2 regions of the Aliivibrio logei genome follow, and region 2 is predicted to be linked to the other one. Evidence: predicted binding sites of a transcription regulator. Region 2 holds the regulator's gene; the other holds the start of a gene.
What was found. The regulator MetJ, encoded in region 2, represses methionine synthesis genes. The targets are predictions, from matches to a motif close to TTAGACNTNTANANGTCTAA.
Positions count from the first base shown of each region.

Region 1: metN (methionine ABC transporter ATP-binding protein MetN) is a predicted target of MetJ. The motif match lies at 3,150-3,169, and genes of this name have one in related genera.

Region 1 covers NZ_MAJU01000011.1:210,932-217,395, forward strand. The annotation lists gene A6E04_RS11495 (hypothetical protein) at 1-1,710, opposite strand, end outside; gene A6E04_RS11500 (hypothetical protein) at 1,825-2,238, opposite strand; gene gmhB (D-glycero-beta-D-manno-heptose 1,7-bisphosphate 7-phosphatase) at 2,518-3,069, opposite strand; gene metN (methionine ABC transporter ATP-binding protein MetN) at 3,323-4,357, shown strand; gene A6E04_RS11515 (methionine ABC transporter permease) at 4,347-5,024, shown strand; gene A6E04_RS11520 (MetQ/NlpA family lipoprotein) at 5,069-5,878, shown strand; gene ykgO (type B 50S ribosomal protein L36) at 5,940-6,077, opposite strand; gene A6E04_RS11530 (type B 50S ribosomal protein L31) at 6,077-6,334, opposite strand.
Region 2 covers NZ_MAJU01000006.1:115,665-122,128, reverse strand. The annotation lists gene rpmE (50S ribosomal protein L31) at 193-411, shown strand; gene A6E04_RS03725 (malic enzyme-like NAD(P)-binding protein) at 644-1,891, shown strand; gene metJ (met regulon transcriptional regulator MetJ) at 2,232-2,552, opposite strand; gene A6E04_RS03715 (O-succinylhomoserine (thiol)-lyase) at 2,740-3,906, shown strand; gene A6E04_RS03710 (bifunctional aspartate kinase/homoserine dehydrogenase II) at 3,906-6,326, shown strand.

The DNA of each region.
Region 1 (6,464 bases), on a different contig from region 2:
TCGCTCACCGATGCATTCACTCCCCAGTTGGGCGTGTGAATCAAACAACCAGCGATAGATTTCAGCTTTATTTTCTCGGCTCTGAACCATCTGATTTTGTTGTTCTGAATAATCGAGAATTTGTTGCTCAAGCCATTGTTCTTCGATTTCTGAATTCCAACCCTCTTTAATCAATAGGTTAAGCGTGGTAGCAAATACCTCGTAATACGTTTCACGTAACGGCATTTTTATTTGGCTAGTCACATCATCTTGAGAAAAGTCAAATCGACGTGTTTCTGCTGGCTCCCACGTATATTTTAGACACCCTCTAAAATTAGGGTCTCCCGCTAAAACGCCAACACTAGAACAATACTTATAAGTCTCTTTCAGTACTAAAACCTTAGAAGAAAGCTCTCTTGACGTTGCAGGTCGATACAGCAAACTTCTCGCCATCTCATCAACCGCATAGCGACTTGCTTGCTCTTTAAAAAACGCATTCGCTTTTTCTACCGAACCCGAATCAAAAAGCCGATTAATTAGCGCTAAACCCTCATTTTTCATTGAGTTTTGTAATTTCATACTCGTAATACGAACATGATTATCGGCCGTTTCAGCAATCTTCTTCTTTGCGTTCAATGTACGTGTATAAAGTTGAGTTAGCGCAAGATGGTTCAAACCATTCAACTGCCCATTACGTATTTCATCCAGCTTAGTCACCGCTTGATCAAGAATGTATTGCTGACAATGTTGCAGCGCGGCTAATGTACGATTTGCGACACGGGCGGAAGGAATCGAAGGTGGACGATTATTATTTTCTTGTTGGTTAGGATAAAGAGCAAATAAAGCGTCAGTTTCTGTTCGGCACGTACTTGCTATATCAGACGAAAATAATCGTGACCCCTCTTTATTTATTCCTAATTGAAAATGAAGTGTCTTTTCCAATTCCTGATCTACAGCACTTATCAATTCATTGGCAAGTAATGCTTGTGCCTTGACCGTTTCTTGATAATGCAGTTGGTATTTTAATGCGACATCAGAAGCATAGCTTTTTACTATTGATTCAAGAGTTTTGTGCTGATTACTCGCCAATTCCGCCCAGTGTTTCTTATCCCTTAAATCTTGCTGCGTCACAATATCATCATGAATAGTAAAACTGTAATGATTACCAGAAGCCATGCTGTCCCAACGATTACTAATAATGTAACGATCAACAGCACGCTCAGGAAGTTTGAGAACCCCAAACCAATCCACCAACCCCATAACGGTTGCAAAACGATCGTAGGATGTCCGAGATTCATCTTCAAATGTATCCGCGACATCACGCGCCCAAAGGCCTACTGCAGCAGCTTCTCCAATTGGTCCTAACGCCTCAAGTGCAGCACTGCCTGCTTCAGATGCAGATCGTCCAATAGTAGACAATAAGCGCGAAGCTTCTTCTGTTTCTACAGCAAAAGAGCTCGCAGGGCCGGTTTCGAGTAAAGAAGAAGTGTCGCTGTAAACGTGAGTGGCTTCGCTTAGATTCGGTTTTAAACTTGAGAAATGGTCTGGTACTTTTGGGAAAAGATCCTCTGGCATAATTTCATCACTAAAAGAACGGTAATTTTTCTTACTTAAATTATTAAACGACTCTTTATCAAGAACGTTGATTTCATCGCCTACCCGGCACAGTTCTAAAGCGGAAGCGCCCGTTGAGAGCAAGGAACAAACAAGCATCAAATTATTTAATTTCATATTATTAATTATTCTTATATTTTTGAAAAAACACTCAATAAGCAAACTAAAAAACTAGAAAACTAGAAAATGGACTTCAAGCTTATTGAGTGAATTAAAAACGAAAAAAGGTATTTATAAATCTAGAGGGGAATGATTAGCAACAACTAATCTATCTAGGACATGCGCAGGTATGCGATGAATAAATTCTGCTAAATCCACTGATAGTGGGCCAGTAAATCCTGCTCGGCACATAGAGCTTGGATACTCACCAACAATGAGCAACTGTGGTGTTGCACCATTCCATTGCAATTTAGCTTCGATATCAAGATCGCTAATATTAATACCGCAATTGTATGTTCTTGACGTTAATATTCCATTTTCAATTTGATATCCACCAACCAATGGTACTGGCGTTTTATCTTTAGGAAAAACAATCTCGGTTTTTGTTCTCGCATTATTTTCAGAATCAGGAAAGACAATAGCGTTTGCAAAAGCAGAGATTGAGGTAGAAAAGGCAACTAAGCCAATAAGTGTACTCGTTTTCATAGTAACTCCGTTAAACTTGCTCTAAATGAAAATGAGAACTTATATCAATTAGATATATTCATCAATAAGCCGAAGTCTCAATAGCTTGTAAGACATTCACCATTTTGATGAGTTAACATCGAAAAACAAAATTAAATGCCGAGAGTAATCAATCAGTTGTAGTTTTATAAAATTTAACTATTAATAAATCAATTACTTGACCTTTGTTCCAATAAAGATCAAAAAAAACGCCTATAGATTTCTCTATAGGCGTCTGAAATTTCATTGTATCGGTATTAATTAAGCAAACAGAAACTTAGGCACATCCGCAATACTATCAAGTACCGTTGTTGCTAATGCTTCGCCTTCTTCTGTTACAGGTTTACCTGTACGAACAAGAATACGTGTACCAACGCCAGCCGCTTGAGCTGCCATCATGTCTTCTTTCTTATCACCGATCATCACAGATTTTTCCATGTCGATATCTAAGAAGCTTTGAGCTGACATGAACATACCAGGATTTGGTTTACGACAATCACACTCTTCTTTGTACTGTTCTACTGTCGCTTCAGGGTGATGCGGACAATAGTAAATGCCATCAAAATCGATGTCATGCTCAGCAAAGTTCCAATCCATCCATTCAGTTAATGTTTCAAACTGCTCTTCAGTAAAGATACCACGTGCAATGCCTGATTGATTGGTCACTAATACAAGTAAGTAGCCCATGTCTTTGCATATCTTAACAGCATCGAACACACCATCAATGTATTCAAAGTCATCACGCTTATGAACGTAGCCACGATCAACGTTAATCACGCCATCTCTATCAATAAATATTGCTGGTTTAGACAAGGTAAAACCCTCTAATTGTCGAATCTCTTAATGACAAAATTATCTCACGCTTTTAAATGATTAGCATCTTATTTATACGTTTAGCCGTCTAGACGTAAAAATATCTATTGACTTAATTATCCATTCGAAATAGCATCGTCTTACATTAAAAAATAATTTAAAATGCGATATAGCTCAACTTTTGCAACATTGTGAACTTTTGTGTAACGTTATTTAAATTCCAATTGCTTAGCAGTTCAGTTCAAGGCGAATCATGATTGAAATAAACCGCGTCAATAAGGTCTTTTATCAAGGTGCAAAGGAAATTAATGCCCTTAAAGATATTAACCTTCATATTGCCCAAGGCACCATCTTCGGTGTTATTGGTTCATCAGGTGCAGGGAAAAGCACACTGATACGCTGTGTAAACATGTTAGAAAAACCAACCAATGGCGAAGTCATTGTGGATGGTGTTGATTTAACTAAACTGTCGTCAAGTGAATTAAGCAAGGCTCGTCGTAATATTGGGATGATCTTTCAGCACTTTAATCTTTTGTCTTCTCGCACTGTATTTGAAAATGTAGCTTTACCTTTAGAGCTTGCAGGAAAATCAAAACAAGAGATTAATAAGAAAGTGAATGACTTATTAGATCTCGTCGGACTGTCAGACAAACACCACACTTACCCTGCGAATTTAAGCGGTGGTCAAAAACAACGTGTGGCGATTGCTCGTGCGCTTTCAACCGATCCAAAAGTATTGTTATGTGATGAAGCAACCAGTGCGCTTGATCCTGCGACGACGAAATCAATTCTAGAACTGATTAAAGATCTAAACCGTAAATTAAGCATCACTATCTTAATTATTACTCATGAAATGGAAGTGGTAAAAAACATCTGTCATGAAGTCGCGATCATCGGTGATGGTGAATTGGTTGAGAAAGGCATTGTGAGTGATATTTTTGCTCACCCTAAAACCGTTTTAGCTCAAGAATTCATTCGAGCGACATTAGATTTATCAATTCCTGACGATTTTAAAACGCGTCTACACGATACTTATGTCGAAGGCAGTTACCCTCTGATCCGTTTAGAGTTTACTGGCGCAACGGTGAATGCACCTGTTATCAGTCAAATATCTCGTGAATTCAATATTGATATCAGTATTTTAAGCTCTGATATTGATTACGCTGGCGGCGTTAAATTTGGCCTAATGCTTGCTGAGTTTTTCGGTAACCAAGAGTCAACAAAACAAGCGATTGAATTCTTACGTAATCATCATGTAAAAGTAGAGGTGTTAGGTTATGTCGTTTGATGTGATTTCCGCATGGCTTGATTTAAACAGCAAGCTATTATTAAACGCGACTGGCGAAACTCTGTACATGGTTTCTGTTGCTGGTATTGTCGGTTTTGCTATTGGTATTCCACTGGGTGTTATTTTGCATATCACCAAAAAAGGTGGATTAATGGAAAACCCAGCGTTCAATAGCATCCTTGGCGCTGTTGTAAATATGGGACGTTCTGTGCCTTTCTTGGTACTCATGGTTGCTATCATTCCGGTGACTAAGCTTATTGTAGGCAGCTTTATTGGTACCACGGCAGCCATCGTTCCATTAACTATCGGGGCAATTCCGTTTGTTGCTCGTTTAGTGGAAGGCGCATTAATTGAAGTACCAAGTGGGTTAGTTGAAGCCGCACAATCAATGGGTGCAACTCCTCTTCAAATTATAACTAAGGTATTGCTTCCTGAAGCTTTGCCTATGATAGTGAACTCAGTGACTATCACTCTGGTTACCCTCGTTAGCTACTCAGCAATGGCTGGAACAGTTGGCGGCGGCGGGTTAGGTGATGTAGCGATTCGTTATGGTTTCCACCGTTATGATTTAACCATCATGGCTGTGACCGTTGTTATGTTGATTGTTTTGGTTCAAATCATTCAATCAATTGGTGATAACTTAGTTAAAAAAGTTGATCATCGTTAATCTAATTTAAAATTTAAATGGAATTCATTTTTAAGGAGTAAATAATGGTATTGAACATAAAAAAACTGGCAGCAGTAGCGGGTCTAGCATCAACGCTTATTCTTACTGGTTGTGGCCAAGAAGAAACAAACACAAACCTAATTAAAGTAGGTGTAATGGCAGGTGCTGAAGCACAAGTCGCTGAAGTTGCAGCAAAAGTAGCAAAAGAGCAATACGGTCTTGATGTTGAGTTAGTGACATTTACCGATTACGTAACACCAAACGCAGCATTAGATGATGGTTCAATTGACTTGAACGCATTCCAACACAAACCATATTTAGATCAACAAGTCGCTGACCGTGGTTACAAGATTGAAGTTGCTGGTAATTCATTTGTTTACCCAATTGCAGGTTACTCTAAGCAAGTAACTGCTGTTGACCAAATTGAAGATGGTGCACGTATTGCGGTACCAAACGATCCAACTAACCTTGGTCGTTCTCTTCTTCTTCTTCAAGAACAAGGCCTAATCACATTACGTGATGGTTCTGGTCTTGCTGCAACGGTTCGTGATATTACCGCTAACCCTAAAAACATCTCAATTGTTGAGCTAGATGCGGCGCAACTTCCTCGTTCTCTTGATGATGTGGCACTGTCTGTAATCAACACAACTTACGCAAGTAGCCTAAACCTTACACCAGAGAAAGATGGCATCTTTGTTGAAGATAAAGACTCTCCATACGTAAACTTAATTGTTGGTCGTACTGATAACGTAAACACTGAAAACGTAAAGACTTTTGTTAAAGCTTACCAATCAGATGAAGTTTACCAAGCTGCTCTAAAAACATTTAAAGGTGGCGTAGTTAAAGGTTGGTAATCCCTCTTTTGACTTAATCAAACCTAAAAAGGTTGGCAATGATGCCAACCTTTTTTCTATCTTACTTTTTCTTCTTTCCTTGAACCGCTTTAAATCGAGGGTTTGTTTTACAAATAACAAAGACTCGCCCCTTTCGCTTTACAATTTGACAGTCTTTATGTCGCGATTTAGCACTTTTCAATGAGCTTAATACTTTCATTATACCTTACCTTTTAATGCACCAAATCGACGATTGAAGTTTGCAACTCGTCCTTCCGTAGAAACCACTCTTTGTTCACCCGTATAAAATGGGTGTGATTCAGAAGAGATATCCAATGTCATGTAAGGGTATTCCTTTCCATCTTCCCATTTCATCGTTCTGTCTGTTTGTAATGTTGACCCGATAAGAAAATATTTATTAACACTCGTATCGTGAAAAAGAACCTTTCTGTATGTTGGATGAATGCCTTCTTTCATTTTTCTCTCCCTATAAATCGCCATTAATTGTTATGTTATAACATAACAATTAGCAATTGCGAACTATTATCATATAAAGTAAAAAAGTGACGATTCATTAGTTATGATAAAATTTATCCATATTCACCGT
Region 2 (6,464 bases):
ATAAAAATATCGCAAAGGAGTAAAATAATCGGTGGAAAAAGTAACAGATTAGTTGATTGATTGGCCGCGATTCATTATTATACGCGACCTTAAGTAGGTGTAATTTATTTATGCTTATTATTTTTGTTACACGACGTGTGGTGTCCGGCTTAGATTCGGATGGCGACACGGCCTAAATTATAAGGTTTTCCCATGAAAGTAGGTATCCACCCAGAATACAAAGCTGTTAAAGCTACTTGTTCTTGCGGCAACGAATTTGAATTCAAATCAGCGCTAGGCAAAGACACAATCCACCTAGACGTATGTGGCGAATGTCACCCGTTCTACACTGGTAAGCAACGTATCGTAGATACTGGCGGCCGTGTTGATCGCTTCAACAAACGTTTCGGTGCAATTGGTTCTAAAAAATAATTACCAATTTCCGATAAGAAAGGAGTCCATTAGGACTCCTTTTTTTATGTCTAAAATTCAGAGTAAGGTCACTTTCTTATTTGAAATTAAGTCATAAAATCATTAATTAACCCGACATTTTTGTTGGTACGATCTGTAAGCGAAGACTATGAAGTTTGAGCTAGATCAACTATTATATAGTTTACTATTTTGAAACAATTCTCTTATATTTATTAGCATTCAGGAAAACCCCATGTCTGAAGATTTTCGCGAACAAGCTCTCCATTATCACGCTTACCCAACGCCGGGTAAAATTGAAATAGCACTGACTAAACCCGCCGATACGGTAGAAGACCTTGCTTTGGCTTATAGCCCAGGAGTAGCTGAACCAGTACGTGAAATCGCGAAAAACCCAGACGATGTTTATAAATACACATCTAAAGGCAATATGGTTGCGGTTATTTCAAATGGTACGGCTATTTTAGGCTTAGGTAATTTAGGTCCTCTGGCTTCAAAACCTGTAATGGAAGGCAAATCATTACTTTTCAAACGATTTGCCGGTCTAGATTCGATTGATATCGAAGTGAAACATCGCACTATTGATGAATTTGTAGATACAGTAGCGAACATTGCAGATACTTTTGGTGGTATTAACTTAGAAGACATCAAAGCCCCTGATTGTTTTGAAATTGAACGTCGTTTAATTGAACGTTGTGATATTCCTGTATTCCACGATGATCAGCACGGTACTGCAATTGTAACGGCAGCTGGCATGTTGAATGCTATCGAGCTTCAAGGTAAGAAGTTAGAAGATGCGATCATTGTTTGTTTAGGTGCGGGTGCCGCGGCGGTTGCCTGCATGGAAATGCTGATTAAATGTGGCGCGATGCGCGAGAAGATCTACATGCTTGATCGTAAAGGCGTAATTCACACTCGTCGTGATGACATTAATGAATATAAACAACGTTTTGCGAACAACACAGATAAACGTACGCTTGAAGATGTTATTGAAGGCGCTGATTTATTCTTAGGGGTATCGGGTCCTAACCTATTGCCACCTGAAGCGCTTAAATTAATGGCTGATAAGCCCGTTGTATTTGCTTGTTCAAATCCAGATCCTGAGATCAAACCAGAATTGGCTCATGAAGTTCGTAATGATTTAATTATGGGTACTGGTCGTTCTGATTATCCTAACCAAGTAAATAACGTACTTTGTTTCCCATTTATCTTCCGTGGTGCACTCGATGTTCGTGCAAGCGTGATTAATGATGAAATGAAATTGGCTGCGGTTGAAGCAATTCGTCAATTAACGAAAGAACCTGTGCCTGTCGAAGTATTAAAAGCGGCGGGTGTTGATTCTTTAGAGTTTGGCAAAGGTTACATCATTCCTAAACCGATGGATCCTCGTTTACTTCCTCGAGTTGCAAAAGCGGTAGCACAAGCAGCGGTTGATTCAGGCGTCGCTCGTATTGAAATGCCAGAAGGATACATGGAAGCGTAAACTGCTTTTATATATTAATTAAAGTAAAAAGGCTTCCTACGTCATTGATGAGGAAGTCTTTTTATTAGGGGGAATTAAATTATGGGTTTACCACCAAGCGTTAACTTGAATACCACTAATGTATTCGTTGTTGTTTAGCACTATTGTAATACAGCCGATAGAGTAAATTATCATTCGCTTTTAGAACTTGAACATGGCCAATTGGATAGGGTAAGTATGAGACAGAGAGGTAATGTAAAATTGAAATGAGCAGAAAAACAGAGGGGATAAAGAAAGTAGGAAATAATCGAAAATGTGATCTAGCTAATGATTGTTATCATTAGCTAGGAGTTAATCACTTTTATTCTTCGTCGAATGCTTCGAATTCAATGCCCATTGCGGTCATTAACGCTTTTGCTTCTGTTGGAATATCATCAGGACGATCTTTACGTAAATCTTCATCTGTTGGCAATGGTTGGCCAGTATAAGCATGAAGAAACGCTTCACATAACAATTCGCTGTTTGTGGCGTGGCGAAGATTACTTACTTGACGACGAGTACGTTCATCCGTAAGGATTTGTAGTACCTTCGTTGGAATTGACACGGTAATTTTTTTTACCTGTTCACTTTTTTTACCATGCTCGGCATAAGGACTTAAATAGTCACCATTCCAATCAGCCATTGCTCACCTTCGTTCTAATATTATTGTTGTTTAAAATGCGATGAGCTAATTCTAGCGATATTTACGTCTATAAGCAAAGATATATAGACGTCTAGAAGTATTGACGTCTCATTTTGTGATGGTAAAGTAGAAGAATATAACTTATGGATTAGATTATACCACTGCATAGCAGTTTGGAAGGGAAATAATGAGCGAGAGAAAACCTGCAACTATTGCTGTTCGTACTGGCATTGAAACCGATTCACAACACAATGCGGTTGTGCCTCCTATCTATTTATCGACTAATTATAGCTTTCCAGAATTTGGAGATGTTCCAACGTACGATTACGCTCGCTCAGGGAATCCAACCCGAACTCAATTAGAAACAACATTGTCTGATTTAGAGTGTGGTGCGGGTGCGGTGGTGACGAACTGTGGCACTGCGGCTCTTAATTTAATGGTATCAGCCTTGCTTGGTCCTGATGATTTAATTATTGCCCCTCATGACTGCTATGGCGGCACTTATCGACTCTTTAACACCAGAGCAAATAAAGGTGATTTTCAAACGTTGTTTGTGGATCAGTCTAATGCCGCCGCTTTAGATGAAGCGCTTGCTAAAAAGCCAAAACTGATCTTATTAGAAACGCCTTCCAATCCATTAGTTCGCGTAGTCGATATTGCCGAAATTTGTAAAAAAGCGGCAGAAGTCGGTGCATTAGTTGCGGTTGATAACACGTTCCTTTCTCCTGTATTACAGCAGCCACTGACTCTTGGGGCTGATTTCGTTCTTCATTCCACAACAAAATACATTAATGGGCATTCAGACGTTGTTGGTGGTGTGATCATATCTAAAACGAAAGAACATGCCGATGAATTGGCATGGTGGGGGAACTGCATTGGTGCAACAGGTACTGCATTTGATAGCTATTTAACCCTGAGAGGAATTCGTACTCTTAGTGCTCGTATGCGAGTGCATGAAGAAAATGCGATGGAAGTATTAAAATGCTTACAACAGCAAGAGTTAGTGGGAACGATCTATCACCCTAGTCTACCTGAGCACCCAGGGCATGAAATAGCAAAGCGTCAGCAAGCGGGTTTTGGTGCAATGCTGAGTTTTGAATTAAACGGTTCGTTAGACCAACTTAAAGTTTTTGTGAAAGCGTTAAAATATTTCTCTTTAGCTGAATCGTTAGGGGGAGTAGAAAGTCTGATTGCTCATCCGGGAACGATGACACATAGAGCGATGTCAGATGAAGCTCAGGCTGCTGCCGGTTTGGTGCCGACGTTATTACGTATTTCTGTTGGCCTAGAAGACAGTAGAGATTTAATCGCAGATCTTACACAAGCGTTTGCTGTGGCTGCAGAGGTGAAATAATGACAACGTCTTTGGTGCAACGTCAGTTACATAAATTTGGTGGCAGCAGTCTTTCTGATCCTGAGTGTTATCGCCGTGTGGCAACCATCTTAAAAGAATATTCAAACGAGCATGATCTTGTTGTTGTTTCTGCCGCGGGTAATACAACAAACCGTATTCTTGAATGGATTGATAACTTATCTAAAGATGGTCGTTTGGCTCACGATACATTGGAGTCTTTGCGTCATTATCAGCAACAGTTAATTTCTGAATTGTTAGAGCCAGATCAGGCGGAAGTATTGCAGGCATTGTTGCATAAAGAGTTGATTGCAATCGGTCAATTACATGCTCCGCTAAATGAAGTTCAACAAGCCGATGTGCTTGGTCATGGTGAAATATGGTCGTCTCGTTTGTTGTCGGCTTATTTAAACCAGATTGAATTAAAATCGGCACCGTTGGATTCTCGCCATTTTTTAAGAGCAGAAAGAGGGGCTCAGCCTGAGGTTGATCGTGTTCTTTCATGGCCTTTATTTAAAGAACAAATAGCACAACACCCTCATGGTCGTCTTGTTATTACTGGATTTATGGCCCGTGACCAAAAGGGTGAAACCGTATTATTAGGGCGTAATGGATCGGATTACTCAGCAACTATGATTGGTGCATTAGCTGAAGTTTCTCGTGTTACTATTTGGAGTGATGTTGCTGGGGTATTTAGTGCGGATCCTAGAAAAGTGGAAGACGCTTGTTTATTGCCGCTACTTCGTTTGGATGAAGCCAGTGAATTGGCCCGTTTAGCTGCCCCTGTTTTACATAGCAGAACATTACAGCCAGTAGCGCAAAGTGCGTTAGATTTGAGTCTACGTTGCAGTTATCAACCAGAATCGGGTTCAACACGCATTGAACGTGTCTTGGCCTCTGGTCGTGGCGCTAAAATTGTTACTTCGTTGGATGATGTGTACTTAATCCAACTTGGCTTTGGCCGTGGGCAAGATTTTGAACGAGCTCAAACCGAGGTGCTTTCTCTTTTAACTCGTGCTCAACTTCAACCTCTTGCGTTAGAAGCACAAGCCGATAAATTTACTTTATTACTTGCCTACACTTCAGAGATCGTCAGTGATGCTTTAGATATGCTGCAAAATACAGCGGTGCATGCTGAAATTAAATTAAAAGAAGGGTACTCAATGGTTGCAGCAGTAGGTGCTGGTGTAACGGCTAATGCCATTCATAGCCATGGTTTTTACCATCAATTAAAAAATAGACCTTTAGAGTTTGTGTGTGAATCGGAATCAGGGTTAAGTCTTGTTGCTATTCTTCGTAAATTAGACACCGATGAATTGATCAATGAGATTCATACCAGTTTATTTCAAGCTCAGAAACGAGTTGGCCTTGTTTTGTGTGGTCACGGTAATATTGGTGCGCAGTGGCTTACATTGTTTACTCAGCAAAAACGAATTTTAGAAAAACGTCGAGGCATGATTTTTTCATTAGTCGGAGTCGTTGACCGTCATCGATACTGGTTCGATTTTGACGGTATCGATAGTGCATCAGTAGTCAGCCATTTTGATGATGAAGCGGTGAGCTACGAAGAATTTGAATGGATTGAAAAAATCGGTTCAGTCCAAGGATACGATGACGTTGTTATTTTAGATGTAACGGCAAGCCCTGAGCTTGCAAGTCAATACACTAAAATTGCAGAACAAGGCATGCACTTGATCTCTGCAAATAAGGTCGCGGGTTCAGCACCAAGTCATGAATATCAAGCGGTTGTTGATGCGTTTGCAAAAACTGGTCGACATTGGTTATACAATGCAACGGTTGGCGCGGGATTACCAATTAATCATACTGTGCAAGATTTGCGTGAAAGCGGAGACAGCATTGTTGCACTCTCTGGGATCTTTTCTGGCACTCTTTCTTGGTTATTCCAACAATATACTGGAGAGACTCCCTTTACTGAGTTAGTCGATTTAGCATGGCAACAAGGATTGACAGAGCCAGATCCTAGGCATGATTTAGATGGTTCCGATGTAATGAGAAAGCTTGTTATTTTGGCAAGAGAGTCAGGGTTACAAATCGAACCGAATCAAATCGAAGTCGAATCGTTGGTTCCCGCCGAATTACAGCAAGTGAGTCTTGATGACTTCTTGGCAAAAGGTGATGCCTTAAATGAAGCATTATCGGAACGTTTGGAACAAGCGCAGCGAGAACAAAAAGTACTTCGTTATGTTGCCCGTTTGAATAAAAATGGCAGTGCAACGGTTGGGATTGAAGCGCTGTCTGAACATCATGCATTGGCTAATTTATTACCGTGCGATAATATTTTTGCGATTGAAAGTCAGTGGTATAAAGATAACCCTTTAGTGATAAGAGGGCCAGGCGCCGGAAGAGAGGTTACCGCCGGAGCAATCCAGTCTGATTTGAATAAAATTTCAGCGTTATTTTAACCAAATGTAATACTTATTAACGTTTCGTTATATTTTAAACCATGCCATGTTGCATGGTTTTTTTCGTTTAACGTAGGAAAAATCGGAAACTATTGATATTTAGGTTATTTTATGTTTTTGCCTAATTGGTTGATTTGT